Regions from separate parts of the Spirillospora sp. CA-142024 genome, predicted to be linked through region 1. Evidence: riboswitches for the same ligand, from Rfam matches in the RefSeq annotation. Region 1 holds a riboswitch; each other region holds the start of a gene.
The links. Region 1 has a riboswitch for thiamine pyrophosphate ahead of ACQPZP_RS00740 (purine-cytosine permease family protein). Riboswitches for the same ligand answer to the same signal wherever they lie in the genome.
Positions count from the first base shown of each region.

Region 1 (3,201 bases):
GCTGACCAGCCGCAGCCGCTCGCCCTCGATCCGCACGAACCCGCCCGCGTCGGCGCCGGTCAGCTCGATCAGCGCGGCGGTGATCCGGTCGAGCACGACGGCGAGGTCGAGCTCGGCGCCCAGGTCGGCGACGATGTCGTTCAGCCGCCGGACGAGCCGGGCCCGCTCGGTCATGTGGTGCTGGACGATCTCGTCGTCGTCGACCGGGTGGTACACCCCGACCCAGCCGAGCAGCGTGCCGTCCGGGTCCTTCAGCAGGCTCGTGTCGATGCGCACGTCGATGAGCCGGCCGTCGCGGTGGAAGCGGCGGGTCGCGATCGAGATCTGCCCGCCCTCGCCCTCGCCGGCGCGGCGGGTGAGGAGCCGTTCGTGGACGGCGTTCTGCTCGGCCTTCAGCTCGTCCGGGACGATCGGGGGGACGCGTCCGATCATCTCCCGGGCCGGCCAGCCGAACATGCGCTCGGCCGCCGGGTTCCACACGGTCACCCGGTGCTTCTGGTCGACGGCCACGATCGCGTCGGCGGCGCTCTCGATGACGGCCCGCGCGATCGGATCGTGGACGTGTTCGTACACGTCTGTCATCGTGCCACCGGACTCCGGCCCACGGCCGGGCAACTTGCGCCGAAACTTGCTCGGCGACCCTTCTGCGAACCCAAACCTTACCGTTTGGTAAGCCTGCCGATGAGGGCGGCGGCCACCCCGGCGACCAGGAACGACAGCAGCGAGGCGCTCATCCAGGTCTGCGGCGTGAAGTGCAGCGCGTCCTGGACGTCGTGCCAGAGGCTCGCCCAGCGGCCGACCGTGCCGGGGTTGACGAGCTGGTAGACGACGAACCCGATCGCCCAGGCCGCGATCATCCCCCAGCGGGACGGGGCCATGCGCGAGACGTCCCAGCCGTCCCGCGTCCGGCGGCCGAGGAAGAAGTCGGCGGCGAGGACGCCGAGCATCGGCACGAACACCGACCCGATCAGCGACAGGAAGCCCGCGTAGTCGCCGATGTCCAGGACCAGCGCGAGGACGGTGATTCCGGCGCCGAGCACGACGCTCAGCACCCGGCGGTCGGCGCGCGGGAAGAGGTTCTGGATCGACACGGCGGTGGAGTAGGTGTCGGCGAACGACTGGTCCGCCTCCCGCAGCACTAACACGGCGAAGAACACCACGCCGAGCGCGGGGCCGAGGAACGGGTCGAAGATCTTGGTCGAGTCGCCCGCGACCAGCGCCAGCGCCAGCAGGCCGAGGACATAGGCGACGATCTGCGTGACGGAGTAGCCGGCGGCCGCGGCACCGAACGCCCCGCGCTCGGTCCGCGCGTGCCGGGTGTAGTCGGCGGCGACCGGTACCCAGGAGATCGACACGGCGAGGGCGGCGTCCGCCCCGACCCAGAAGCCGTCCCACGAGCCCTGCGTGAGGTCGGGCAGCGGCTGCCGGACGAGCTCCACGTAGAAGTACACGAGCGCGATCGCCACCGCTACCGTCACGTAGCGGCGCAGCACGCGCACCGAGCCGAGCGGCCAGATCGTCAGCACGGTCGTGACCGCCCCGGCGGCGATCACGTAGCCCCAGCGCGGGACGCCGTCCCACAGCTCGCGGGCCGCGTCCGCGATGACGATCAGCTCGAACGTCCCCCAGCCGACGAGCTGCGCGATGTTCAGGATCGTGGGCGCGTACGACAGCCGCGCGCCGAACAGTCCGCGCAGCAGCACCATCGCGGGCTGGCCGGTGCGGGCACCGGGCACGGCGGCGAGGCCGAGCATCAGCCCGCCGAGGGCCGTTCCGACGGCCATCGCGACGATTCCGGCCATGATCGAGATGGTCGGCCTGCCGTCGGCGTCCGGCGCGAGGACGGTGTAGGCGCCGGAGAAGGCCAGGAGGCTCACCCCGAGGTTGGCCCAGAAGGCGCTCTGGTCCCAGAAACCGAGGACCTTGGGGGCGGGTTCGTCGAGGGTGAAGGGGACCTCGTTGCGGGGCCGCTCGTCCTGAGGGCGCTTCTCGACGTCGGACGTCACGGGACACACTCCCTACGCCGGCATTACCCGGACAGGTTCATGCGGTCGGCGACGCCTTGAAGGCCGCCCTCTCAGCCCGGCTGTGGCCCGAGCTCCCGCGGGTATCGGTCAGGCCCGATCGTACAACCGCCCGACACGCCCTAAAAGGGGCGATCGCCTCATAGGTTGCAGATCACGCGACGTACGGCGGGCCGTCGCCGGCGCCCTCCATCGGACGCCCCGCCTCCGCCCAGCCCTTCATGCCGCCGTCGACGTTCCGCGCCAGCCAGCCCGCCTGGTTCAGCGCCACGGTCACCTGCGCGGACCGGGCCCCGGACCGGCAGATCACGTAAACCTCCTGGTCACGCGGGACCTCCCCGGCGCGGTCGCCGAGCTGGCCCATGGGGATGTGGACGGCCGCGGGCGCGTGGCCCGCGTCCCACTCGTCCTGCTCCCGGACGTCCAGCAGGTAGCCGTCCTGCGGAACGTCGGCGGCGACCACGGCGGGCACGTCTTCCCCGAAATTCATCACACCCCCATGGAACCGCGCGAAGCCCCCCTGCGTCGAATCACGCATGCGGTATCGGACGCTCCTTTTCGCGGCGCCCGGGCTGGCCATGCTCCTGTCTCTGGCCGCCTGCGGCGACGAACAGGCCAACGGAAACCCCGCCGACAAGCCCTCGGGCACGACGTCCGTGCAGCCGTCCGGCACGCCGGCGGACTCACTCACCGTTCAGGTCAAGGCTTCGAAGGAGGCACCCGCCAAGACCTGGAAGCTCACCTGCGCACCGCCGGGCGGCACACATCCCAAGGCCTCCGACGCGTGCGCGGCCCTGACCAAGGTCAAGGAACCCTTCAAACCCGTCCCCAAGGACCAGATGTGCACCAAGATCTACGGCGGTCCTGAGGTCGCCACGGTCACGGGCACCTGGCAGGGCAAGCGGATCGACACGAAGTTCACCCGGGCCGACGGCTGCCAGCTGCACCGCTGGAGCGAGATCGGCCCGCTGTTCGGCAACGTCCCCAAGGTCCGCTGAACCCCTGAACGAGCCATCCCCGTTCCGGCTCGGTGCAGGGACGAACAGGCCCCGGCCGCCCGGCCGGGGCCTGTTCGCGTCAGAGCCAGCCGCCGATGCTGCGGTTCTGGGAGACGGCGGTGTCGAAGGCCAGCGGGCAGGCCAGCACGAGCGTGCGCATCGGCTCCTGCAACTGGACG
Region 1 covers NZ_CP192077.1:143,825-147,025, reverse strand. Annotated here, with positions in the region: gene ACQPZP_RS00745 (PAS domain-containing protein) at 1-582, opposite strand, end outside; gene ACQPZP_RS00740 (purine-cytosine permease family protein) at 660-2,006, opposite strand; TPP riboswitch at 1,999-2,115, opposite strand; gene ACQPZP_RS00735 (rhodanese-like domain-containing protein) at 2,179-2,514, opposite strand; gene ACQPZP_RS00730 (SSI family serine proteinase inhibitor) at 2,561-3,022, shown strand; gene ACQPZP_RS00725 (hypothetical protein) at 3,102-3,201, opposite strand, start outside.

Region 2 (3,201 bases), 3.1 Mb from region 1:
CCCAGGCCGTGCCGAGCGCCTCGCGGGCGAGCTTGGCCGTGAGGACGGCCTCGCCCGCGGTGAAGCAGCCCGCCGTGTTCGGCAGCACCCGGATGCCGCACTCGGCCAGCACGTCCAGCACCGACCCGCGCGCGGACGGGTCCACCCGCCGCATCGCGACCGTGGTCAGCTCGGTCCCGGACGCGGTGAGCGCCTCCCGCAGCACCGTCATGCTGGGCGCGCCCCCGGTCCCCATGATCAGCCGCGAGCCCAGCTCCTCTCCGGCGATGACCAGCTTGTCCTCCACGTCACCCTCCCTGTACGGCGGTCAAGACTTCGAGCCGGTCGGCGTCGCGCAGGGTCGTCGTGTCCCAGGCCGAGCGCCGGACGACCTCGTCGTTGAGCGCGGCGGCCACGCCGGTCCCCGCGCCGGTGACGGACGCGACGGCCTCGGCGACGCTCACGCCCTCGGGCAGCTCGCGCGGCTCACCGTTGACGATCACCTTCATGCGGTCACCCCGGCGGAGAAGCGGCCGGGGGTGAACGGCCCGGCGACCTCGGGTACGGGCCCGTCCAGCAGCATCGCGGACAGGATGTCCGCGCTCACCGGGGTGAGCAGGATGCCGTTGCGGAAGTGCCCGGTGCCGACGTACAGGCCGGGCATCGCGGTGGGGCCCATCACGGGCGCGTTGTCCGGGGAGCCCGGACGCAGCCCGGCCGTGACCTCGGCGAACTCCAGTTCGGTGATGCCGGGCAGCAGCTCCCGGGCGTCCCGCAGCAGTTCCCAGAGGCCGCCGGCGGTGACGCGCGTGTCGAAGCCCAGCTCCTCCTGCGTGGCGCCGACGACGACCTCGCCGTCGGCGCGCGGCACCAGGTAGACCGACGATCCCTTCACGAGCCCGCGGGTCGACCGCCGGATGAACGGCGTCCGGGTGCGGAGCCGGAGCACCTGCCCCTTCACCGGGCGGACGGGGGGCACGGTCCCCGGCGGCAGGCCCTCCAGGTCGCCCGACCACGGTCCGGCGGCCAGCAGCACCCGGTCCGCGTGGATCACCGTCCCGTCGTCCAGCCCCACCCCGGCCGCCGCGCCGCTCTCGGCGACGACGCGCGCGGCGCGCCGCCGGACGAGCCGGACGCCCAGCCGCTCGCACGCCGCCAGCAGCGCCGGGGTGAGCCGGCGCGGGTCGACCGAGCCGTCCTCGGGGGCGAGCAGGCCGCCGCGGACGCCGGGCGCGAGCATCGGCTCCAGCCGCCGGCACTCCCGGCCGGTCAGGGCCTCGACGGGAATGCCGAGGCTCTCCTGGAAGCGGCGCAGGTCGTCCAGGTACCGGAGGTCGTCGGAGTCGGACGCGACCTCGATGATCCCGTCGGTGCGGTAACCGGTCTCCAGGCCGGTCAGCTCCTCCAGTTCGGCGACGAACGCGCCGTACCGGTCGCGGGAGGCGAGGCCGAGCCGCAGCAGCGGCTCCTCGCCGTACGTCAGCTCGCCGACCGGGGTGAGCATGCCCGCCGCCACGGACGAGGCGCCGGACGCGGGCGCCGGATCGACGAGGGTGACGGCGGCGCCGCCCGCCGCGGCCCGCCAGGCGGTGGCCAGGCCGATGACCCCGGCGCCGATGATCACGATCTGCATGCGCGCTCCCTTCGCCGGCATGATCCGGATCAGGTCGTGGCGGTCGGCGGCCCGTTCAGCCGCCCTCTCAGCCCGGTCGCACCGGACTCCCGCGCTCTGTGCCGTTTTTACCCGGTTCCCACCTTACGACCTTGGCGAAGCGCGCCACTGCCTGGACAGGTGTCCATCAGAGAATCGCCGCCGGTTAGGGTTGCCTTCATGGAGAGGGTCATCGTCGTTGGCGGCGGGCTGGCCGGCGTGCGCGCCGCCGAGGCCCTGCGGAGCAAGGGGTACGAGGGCGCGCTGACCCTCGTGTCGGCGGAGCGGCACCGGCCCTACGACCGTCCGCCGCTGTCGAAGGCCGTCCTCGCGGGCGAGTCCGACGACACGACCGTCGACGCCGACTGGGACGCGCTGCGCTGCGAGCTGCTGCTCGGCGAGCGCGCCACCGGCCTGCGGCTGGACGGGCCCGGGCGCGGCGGCACGGTCGCGTCCACGGCGGGCGACCTTCCGTTCGACGGCCTGGTGATCGCGACCGGCGCGGCCCCGATCACGCTGCCGGGGGACGGGCGCCAGCACGTCCTGCGCACCATCGACGAGTCCCGCGACCTGCGGGCCCGGCTCGTGGAGGGCGCCCGGATCGTGATCGTCGGGGCGGGCTGGATCGGCGCAGAGGTCGCCACGACCGCGGCCGGGAAGGGCTGCCGCGTCACCGTCGTGGAGGCGGCCGACACCCCGCTCGCCAACGCGATCGGGTCCGAGGTGGGCGCGCTCACCGCGCCCTGGTACGCCGAGGCCGGGGTCGAGTTGCGGACCGGCGTCAAGGTGGCGGAGGTGCGCGACGGCGGCCTCGTCCTCGCCGGCGGGGCGACGATCGACGCGGACGAGGTGGTCGTCGGCGTCGGCGTCCGGCCCGTCCTGTCCTGGCTGGAGGGCTCCGGCCTGCTGCTGGAGCGCGGCGTGGTCACCGACGGCTCCTTCCGCGCCTACATGGGCGAGGAGGATCCCGGTTCGCTCCGCCCGGACGTCGTGGCGGTCGGGGACTGCGCCGCCTGGTGGTCGCGGCGCTACGGGCGGCGGCTCCTCGTCGAGCACTGGGACACCGCCCTCAACGCCCCCGAGGTCGCCGCCGCGGCCCTCCTCGGCCGGGACGCCGAGTACGACGCCGCCCCCTACTTCTGGTCCGAGCAGTTCGGCCGCATGGTCCAGTACGCGGGCAGTCACGCCGCGTCCGAGCGGCTCGTCCACCGGGGCGACCCGTCAGGCCGCAGGTGGGCCGTGGCGTGGCTCACCGGCGACCGCCTGGACGCGATCCTCACCGTCGACCGGCCCCGCGACCTGGTACAGGCGAGGCGGGTGATCGCCGCCGGGACGCCGGTGGATCCGGAGGCGATCGCCGACCCGGACGTGCCCGTCCGGCAGGCTGTTCGCGGATAGCGATCGCGGGTGGGGTAACGGTTGTCCAGGGGGTTTGAGGGTTCCGATGGCGTGGTAGCAAGGGGGCGTGACGCAGATGCACGCAACCGTTGACAGCGCACTGGACCCCCGCACCGACGCCCTCGCCGGCGAATGGCTCACCCTCAGGGAGACCGCCGAGCGGCTCGGGATCA
Region 2 covers NZ_CP192077.1:3,223,604-3,226,804, forward strand. Annotated here, with positions in the region: gene ACQPZP_RS15650 (thiazole synthase) at 1-286, opposite strand, end outside; gene thiS (sulfur carrier protein ThiS) at 288-488, opposite strand; gene thiO (glycine oxidase ThiO) at 485-1,612, opposite strand; TPP riboswitch at 1,602-1,715, opposite strand; gene ACQPZP_RS15665 (NAD(P)/FAD-dependent oxidoreductase) at 1,811-3,028, shown strand; gene ACQPZP_RS15670 (Rv2175c family DNA-binding protein) at 3,105-3,201, shown strand, end outside.
Region 2: it holds a riboswitch for thiamine pyrophosphate, as region 1 does, so the genes downstream of both, thiO (glycine oxidase ThiO) here and ACQPZP_RS00740 (purine-cytosine permease family protein) in region 1, are expected to answer to the same signal.

Region 3 (3,201 bases), 4.4 Mb from region 1:
ACACCGACCCTGGGCATCGTCACCACCCGGCCATTGTCCCCGAGTCCCGCGATCTTCGCGCATCACCCCGTCTCATCGCGCTCTTCTTCGGGACCGGCCGCCCCGCCCTATAGTTCTGCAAACCCCGTCACGAAGGGCCGACAGTTGTCCGTCCCCCCGCCCGCTGTCCCCCCGCCGGAACTCCGGATCACGCTCGGCCGGAGAGCGTACCGACGGCCGTTCCGGATCTTCCTCTCCGCGCTCGCCGCCGGCCTGCTCGTCTCCCTGTCCACGCGTTCCAGCGCCGAAGCCTGGGAACCGGAGAAGGCCCGCCAGGTCATCGGCTTCTTCGGCGGCGGCTGCGCGCTCGTCGCGCTGGCGGCCGCCCTCTGGGCATGGGCGATCTACCGCGACCGCCTCGTCGTGACCATCTCGGAGAAGGGCGTGACCCTTCGCCGCCGCAAGCAGCTGGCGGAGATCCCGGCCGGCGCGGTCGAGGCGGCCGGGATCACGTGGCCGGTCACCGACCCCGTCTGGACGATCTGGTTCGACCCCGAGGCGGCGCCGGGCGTCGACGCCGTCGCGGAGGTCGAGGGCGGCGCCGTGACGCTGCTGCGCGACCGGTCGCTCCCCCTGGGCTGGGTCCGTGCGGCGGAGAACGCGACCGCGGAGATCCTGGGCGCCGTCTGGCGCGTCATGGACGACGAAGGCAGGGAGGTACCGCCGCCCCCGGCGGGCGCCCTGCTCAAGGCGGACCGCGTCCTGGTCGACGGCGTCGGCCGCTACCGCGACGAACGCGGCGGCGCCCTCCTCGCCGTGGCCCACGGCCCGCTCGGCAGGCCGCCGCGGGGGCGGTCGGGCTTCTTCCCCCTCGCCTCCGGGAGAGGCCGCCGGAGGATCGTGCTGCGCGATCCCCACGCCCGCACGCTGCTGGTGCTCAAGCGCCGGTCCTCGCCGCTGGGCCGCGACCGCCTGCGCGTCTTCGACCCCGAGGGCCGCCTCCTCGGCGTGGTGCGCGGCCGCCATGAGCCGTCCTTCCACACCACCGGCGGCGTGCTTCTCGGCAGCACCCGGCAGGCCGGCGACCGCCACGTCGTCACCGGCGTGGACGGACGGCGGTCGGCCACGCTGCGGGCCAGGAGCGGCGCCGACGACAGCCGCATGTGGCTGGAGCGGTCGCCGTCGGCTCCGGAACCGCTTCGCGCGCTCACCCTGGCCCTGCCCATGGCCGTGCGCACCGCCCGCCAGTCCTGATGCCGGCGCTCAGGCATCCCGCGCACGGTCCACGCGGGCGCGCTTACCGTATCGGCGGCGGTTGCGGCAACGGGGGTGCGGCGGGTTAGCGTCGGGGGCGACAGATCGCGGGGGCCCGGCGAACCGGGCTGAGATAGCGGCTGGGACGGCCGCTGACCGCATGAACCTGACCGGGTAATGCCGGCGTAGGGAGAGATCGAGTCGTCATGACCGAACCTGTGGTTCCAGCTGCGCGCAAGACCTACCTCCAGGGCTCGCGCCCCGACATCCGCGTCCCGATGCGGGAGGTGCCGCTGACCAACGGCGACGCCGTCGTCCTGTACGACACCTCCGGGCCGTACACCGATCCTGAGCAGGACACCGACGTCCGCAGGGGGCTGCCCCCGGTGCGGGAGGCGTGGATCGCCGAGCGCGGCGACACCGTCCCGTACGAGGGGCGGGCGGCGCGTCCCGAGGACGACGGGAGGCGGTCGGCGCCCGCCGCCCTTCCCGGGGGCGGCGGCCCCCCGCAGGTGGTCCGGGAGGACTTCCTGCCGCGGCGGCCGCGCCGGGCGGCCGGCGGCGCGGTGACCCAGCGCGCCTACGCGCGCCGCGGGGAGATCACGCCGGAGATGGAGTTCGCGGCGCTGCGCGAGGGCGTGCCGCCGGAGTTCGTCCGGGACGAGCTGGCGGCCGGGCGCGCCGTGCTGCCCGCCAACGTCAACCACCCCGAGATCGAGCCGATGGTCATCGGGCGGAACTTCCTGGTGAAGGTGAACGCGAACATCGGCAACTCGGCGGTCGCGTCCTCGGTCGAGGACGAGGTCGAGAAGATGACGTGGGCGACCCGGTGGGGGGCCGACACGATCATGGACCTGTCGACGGGGAAGGACATCCACACCACCCGGGAGTGGATCCTGCGGAACTCCCCGGTGCCGGTCGGGACCGTCCCGCTGTACCAGGCCGTCGAGAAGGTCGGCGGCGACCCCGCTGAGCTGACCTACGAGGTCTTCCGCGACACGGTGATCGAGCAGGCGGAGCAGGGCGTGGACTACATGACCGTGCACGCCGGGGTCCTGCTCCCGTACGTGCCGCTGACGGCGCGGCGCAAGACGGGGATCGTGTCGCGCGGCGGGTCGATCATGGCGGCCTGGTGCCTGGCGCACCACGAGGAGAACTTCCTCTACACGCACTTCCGGGAGCTGTGCGAGATCTTCGCCGCGTACGACGTCACCTGGTCGCTCGGGGACGGCCTGCGCCCCGGCTCGATCGCGGACGCCAACGACGAGGCGCAGTTCGCCGAGCTGCGCACGCAGGGCGAGCTGACGAGGATCGCGGCGGAGTACGGCGACCAGGTGATGAACGAGGGGCCCGGGCACGTCCCGATGCACAAGATCAAGGAGAACGTCGACCTGCAGCAGGAGTGGTGCGACGGGGCGCCGTTCTACACGCTCGGCCCGCTGACCACCGACATCGCGCCCGGCTACGACCACATCACCTCGGCGATCGGCGCCGCGATGATCGGCTGGCACGGCACCGCGATGCTCTGCTACGTCACGCCGAAGGAGCACCTCGGGCTGCCGGACCGCGACGACGTCAAGGCCGGCGTGATCGCCTACAAGATCGCCGCGCACGCCGCCGACCTGGCCAAGGGGCATCCGGGCGCGCAGGCGTGGGACGACGCGCTGTCGGACGCGCGGTTCGACTTCCGGTGGGAGGACCAGTTCAGCCTCTCCCTCGATCCGGACACCGCCCGCGCGTTCCACGACGCGACGCTCCCGGCGGCGCCCGCGAAGACCGCGCACTTCTGCTCGATGTGCGGCCCGCACTTCTGCTCGATGAAGATCACGCGGGACGTCCGGCGGTACGCCGGCGAGCACGGGCTGGCCGAGGACGAGGCGCTCGCCGCCGGGATGCGGGAGAAGGCGGCGGAGTTCAAGGCGGCAGGCGGGCGGGTCTACCTGCCGGTCTCCCCCGCCGGTTCCTGAC
Region 3 covers NZ_CP192077.1:4,515,766-4,518,966, reverse strand. Annotated here, with positions in the region: gene ACQPZP_RS21720 (sensor histidine kinase) at 1-17, opposite strand, end outside; gene ACQPZP_RS21715 (hypothetical protein) at 145-1,233, shown strand; TPP riboswitch at 1,331-1,444, shown strand; gene thiC (phosphomethylpyrimidine synthase ThiC) at 1,440-3,200, shown strand.
Region 3: it holds a riboswitch for thiamine pyrophosphate, as region 1 does, so the genes downstream of both, thiC (phosphomethylpyrimidine synthase ThiC) here and ACQPZP_RS00740 (purine-cytosine permease family protein) in region 1, are expected to answer to the same signal.